Regions from separate parts of the Paraclostridium tenue genome, predicted to be linked through region 2. Evidence: riboswitches for the same ligand, from Rfam matches in the RefSeq annotation. Region 2 holds a riboswitch; the other holds the start of a gene.
The links. Region 2 has a riboswitch for cyclic di-GMP ahead of ABFX13_RS09700 (hypothetical protein). Riboswitches for the same ligand answer to the same signal wherever they lie in the genome.

Region 1 (2,417 bases), on a different contig from region 2:
CATACCAAATGATGAACCCTCATCCATTATTTCAAATCCTTTTGAACCATTTGATACATTAGAAGACAATTCCATTCTCAATTTATCTACATCTTTTTTAGGAACTAATATACTATTTCCTTCTATCTTGGTATCCACTTTTTTCGATTCAAGTTCTTTAGTTACCGCTGCTGCATCACTAGATTCTAGTCCTGAAAATAAAACTCCATACTTGTTTGCTCTTGAATAACTTATCCCAAATACTATTGCTAGAATTAAAGATATAATCGCAACTACTATTGCTATTTTTTTCTTTTTAGATAAGGTACCAAACTGTTCTTTTTTAACCAACACAAAATCTTTTACTTTTTGTGGTAATTCCTTTATATTCATCTAAAATTCTCCTTGCTATAAAGTTATAATTGAACTCTATTTAGCTCTTGATAAGCTTCATATACCTTATTTCTAACTTCAATCATTAATTGCATTGACATCTGAGCTTCTTGAGCAGATATCATTACATCATGCATAGAAACATCGCCTCCTTTTAAAAGGCTCTCAACTTTCTTATTTGCATCTACTTGCTTGTCATTAACTTTATCTAATGCATCCTTTATTACATTAGAAAAGTTACTTTCTTTTTCTACACCTTTACTTTTTGTAGCTTTTAACAAATCATTATTTGTTAAGATGTTGTTTACTCCGCTTATAGCACCTATTCCAGTCATAAATCCACTCCTTTTTATCTACCTATTTCTAATGCTTTAGATATCATATTTTTTTGTGCGTTTAATGTATCTATATTAGACTCATAAGCCCTTGAAGCAGTCATTAAATCTGCCATTTCCACTAATATATCTACATTAGGGTATTCTACATAGCCTTGTTTATCTGCATCGGGATGATTGGGTTCATATAGTTTTCTAAGTGGCGACTTATCTTTTTCTATAGAGACTGCTTTTACTCCAAGCATTCCTAACTTTTTGTCGTAATTTTCCTCAAACACAGGAACTTTACGTCTATAAGCTCCACCTTCTTTAGTTCTAGTAGTCTTCATATTGGCAATATTAGATGAAACTATATCCATCCTTAAACGCTCTGCTGATAAAGCACTTTGACTAATTCGCATTCCTCCAAAAATACTCATCTAATTACCTCCCTGTTATGACACTTCTAGCCATTCCTAATTTTATATTAGTTAAAGTTATAAGTGCATTGTATTCAAGGCTTGCAGCTGCTTGATTAACTTTCTCGTTCTCTAAATCAACATTGTTGCCATCTACTCTCATCTTTGTGTTTTCATCTGTTTTGACTTCTATTTTTGGTTTTTTATTTATAGAGTCTTTCAATGTTTCTTCAAAGTTTACATACTTTCTCTTATAATTTGGAGTATTAATATTTGCAATATTGTTAGCAATGACTCTACTTCTAAGTTCTGTTGCATCTAACCCCATCTTGATTAAACTATATGTTTCCATTATTACCTCCTTTTTAGAATAAAAAAAACTACTCTTAAAGAGTAGTTTAATCACTTTTATAATATATCAATGATTGCTAATCGTATTATATAAATTAAAATTAAAATCAGAAAATAAAATATACCTACTTAATGTATAAGTCAAAATCAAATAAATATTTTCTAGTTCTAATATATCTAATAATCTAAGATTAAATATTTAAATGTTTTTGTATACTTATAAAATCATCTTAAGGTATATTAAAAAATCCAATAAATGCTTATATACATTTATACATATTTTTTGATTTTATTTGTAAATTATATAATTATCCATAATTCACGATTTTCATTTTATCAATGATAACAAAAAGTTTATTAACTCTTTGGCAGCTGGCTGGCGTAGTTTATATAAACATTAGCCCCTATAGTTTTGCGTCACTAGATTTCTCTAGATTTGCCTTTGAATATCATTATTCGACTTATATTTCTATTTTATACTATAATTCGACTTAATTCAAGCATTTACTTTAAATTCTAATTTTTCCAACAAATGGTAATTTTCAATATTGTTTTAAAATTAATTTTAAGATATCAAATTATATTAAAATTTACTTTAAAGTGATATGATTTTTTTTAATACTTTAATAAATAGTTTTATAATTAAACATTTATATCTTTTATTAAATTTTATTTTGCATAATTTAATTTTAATTATTTAATTTTTATTATATACAAATTTTAAATACATTAAAATTTGTATACAATATATATTAGAAATAATTCTCAATAATATCTTCTTTTATAAAATTATGAACTTTTTTGCCACAACTTCCATCAGAATTTACGATAACAGTATGTAAAGCTTTTAAACGTCTTTGTTTTTGTTTATCATTTTTTGTTACAACTAAATCGATAAATTTCTCAACTGTCATTCCATCTTCTCCAACTATATAGTTAGCAAAAATATCAAATACATTTT
Region 2 (2,417 bases):
TGGTATCAGAGGTTTCTTATTTAATATATCAAAGTACTTTAAGAATGATTTAAAAAGTTATACAATCATTTCCTAAATCTTAAGACTTGTTGTTTTAATATAAAAAACTGTACAAAAATGGTGTTTTTTATTTCTTGTACAGTTTAGATAGTAAATATATTATTTTAGAAAATTAACTAAAAAATCAGTTTTAATCCAATACAAAATTCCAGTGAAAATTAAATAAAACATACCTTCTATGGGAAAATATCTTAGTTTTATTTCTTTAATTCCAGATTTAATTTTCTTTACTAAATCATTGTAAAAATCAATATCCTTTATATCTTTAAAATCTAAACTTATACTCATTAAACTATCAATAAATATAGTTTTATAAAACTCTGGTAAATATATTTCATCTTCTCTTATTTCATATTTTATATTTTTTATCTTTAAATATTCCTCAATAATATTTATTACATCCGTTTTTTTAACATTATGTATTGAGTATATGTGTTTATTTTTTCTATATCCCCAAATAAATATTAATAAAAATACTATACTAAATATTATTATGCTACTAATACCTGTGTATCCTAGTTTATATCCTTCTATTAAATCTGAAAATGGACTATATGTTATAAATATAAACATTATTACTTGAGCATATCTAGGGTTAAACATTATTTTTACTCCACTTAATAAAATTACACTACATATAAGTAATGTTATTATCATTAAATTAAATTGTAACATTTTTTCCTCCTTTATAATATTCTGTCTTTTATATAACTAGTCCCTAAAGTAAAATTTAAAATGATATTGTTGTTTTTAGAATAACATAAAAATTCTGTAAATTAAAGGCTTTTTATGTAAATGTTTTCCTTATATAATTTAATTAACAATTTGAAAAATCCAAACTTTAAGAAATTAAAGGACAGAAAACTATAGGGGGTAAGTAGGAGACTATAATTACTAGTAAGTTACCAAAGGGGGACTATTTTATGGATTTAAAGAAAAAAGCAAGTAGAAGTATAGCTATAGCATTAGTTGGAGTATCTGTTATAACGCCTACTATAAATACAGTGAATACTGTGAATAATATGGAAATATTATAAGTAGGAAGTAGATGAGAATATGTTCACATATAAAACTTATGGAATATTTCTTATTACATTTGGTATTTTTCATATAATTAAATATTTATTATTAAACGATATGAAACCAAATTACATTTCTAGAATGTTTAATATAACTTCAATGGAAGACTATATAAAAACCCAAAACAACATAGTTTGTATGATTAGTATATTGTTAATATTTTCAGGAGTATTTTTTATTATAAAAGATAAGTTAACACCATTAGAAACTTTAATTCCATATATTGTTTTTATAATTCCATATATATACATATGGATAAAGAAGTACTATATAAAAATAAAAAATAAGGCTTAACTTAAGCCTTATTTTTTATTTTTGCCAAATTAATCATAGTATTTAACATTTTATATTTCACTCCAAAATAAACACATCTTAATCCATTTTTTACTTTTTTGTATTTAATTAACTGGTCTTAAAAATCATATGACAAGTGGTTAGATATGCAGATAAACATTATTACTTAACTAATTGTATTGCTAATAAAAATGTTTATATAGATTATAAACTAACTTAAATGGAGTGAATTTAGAATAGTATGTTATATGTTATTGCATATAGCTAGTAAAAATGACCTTAAAATTCATTTAGATAAATTTTAAGGTCATTAACTTTATTCTAAATATGTAAGTTTCTAAATTGAAATACTAAGACTAGTTATTTCAATTTGTAATTAAGATATTCATAAGCATCTTTTAACCATGGATGAATTACCTTAATTTCATTTTGTAATAAATAATCAATATAGTAAAGAGCTGAATGCTCTAAAGATTTATCCAAATTATATAATAACCCTTCTAAATAGGGTGGATTTCCACTTTGGTCCCATTTTACCTTATCTGAGACAAATAATAATAAATCTAGCTTAGAAGGCTCTTTTTTTAATGTAGTATGACATTCAATCGCTGATAAAATTGAAGTATCATTAATTTTAAAAATCTCTTGTGCAATTACTTTTGAGATTTTTTGATGTATGATTAAAGGTAGTTTTCTTTCCTCATCACAAATTTCAATTCCTAAAATATTTGCAACTTCTATTCTTTTATTATTTGGAATTACTGCACTTATATCATGGAGAAGCCCAGATATTTCTGCTAACTCTGGGTTAATAGAATATCTACATGAAATATCTTTTGCATAATTTGCAACTTCAATAGAATGAGATATAGTATCTAGGCAGTTATTTAACTTTAAAAACTCTGTCATACTTTTTTTTATATCATTTGTGATTTTAGGCACCTTTAAATTTATTGAATTTATGCTCATATATAAATTTCCCC

Region 1: another riboswitch for cyclic di-GMP. It lies ahead of ABFX13_RS04680 (flagellar basal body protein); the one in region 2 lies ahead of ABFX13_RS09700 (hypothetical protein).

The regions. Positions count from the first base shown of each region.
Region 1 is NZ_BAAACP010000004.1:96,391-98,807, reverse strand. Features, by position in the region: gene fliF (flagellar basal-body MS-ring/collar protein FliF) at 1-372, opposite strand, end outside; gene fliE (flagellar hook-basal body complex protein FliE) at 396-707, opposite strand; gene flgC (flagellar basal body rod protein FlgC) at 722-1,126, opposite strand; gene ABFX13_RS04680 (flagellar basal body protein) at 1,131-1,457, opposite strand; cyclic di-GMP riboswitch class I at 1,821-1,907, opposite strand; gene ABFX13_RS04675 (CDP-glycerol glycerophosphotransferase family protein) at 2,209-2,417, opposite strand, start outside.
Region 2 is NZ_BAAACP010000011.1:39,182-41,598, forward strand. Features, by position in the region: gene ABFX13_RS09695 (hypothetical protein) at 160-735, opposite strand; cyclic di-GMP riboswitch class I at 884-970, shown strand; gene ABFX13_RS09700 (hypothetical protein) at 1,198-1,434, shown strand; gene ABFX13_RS09705 (HD domain-containing protein) at 1,795-2,403, opposite strand.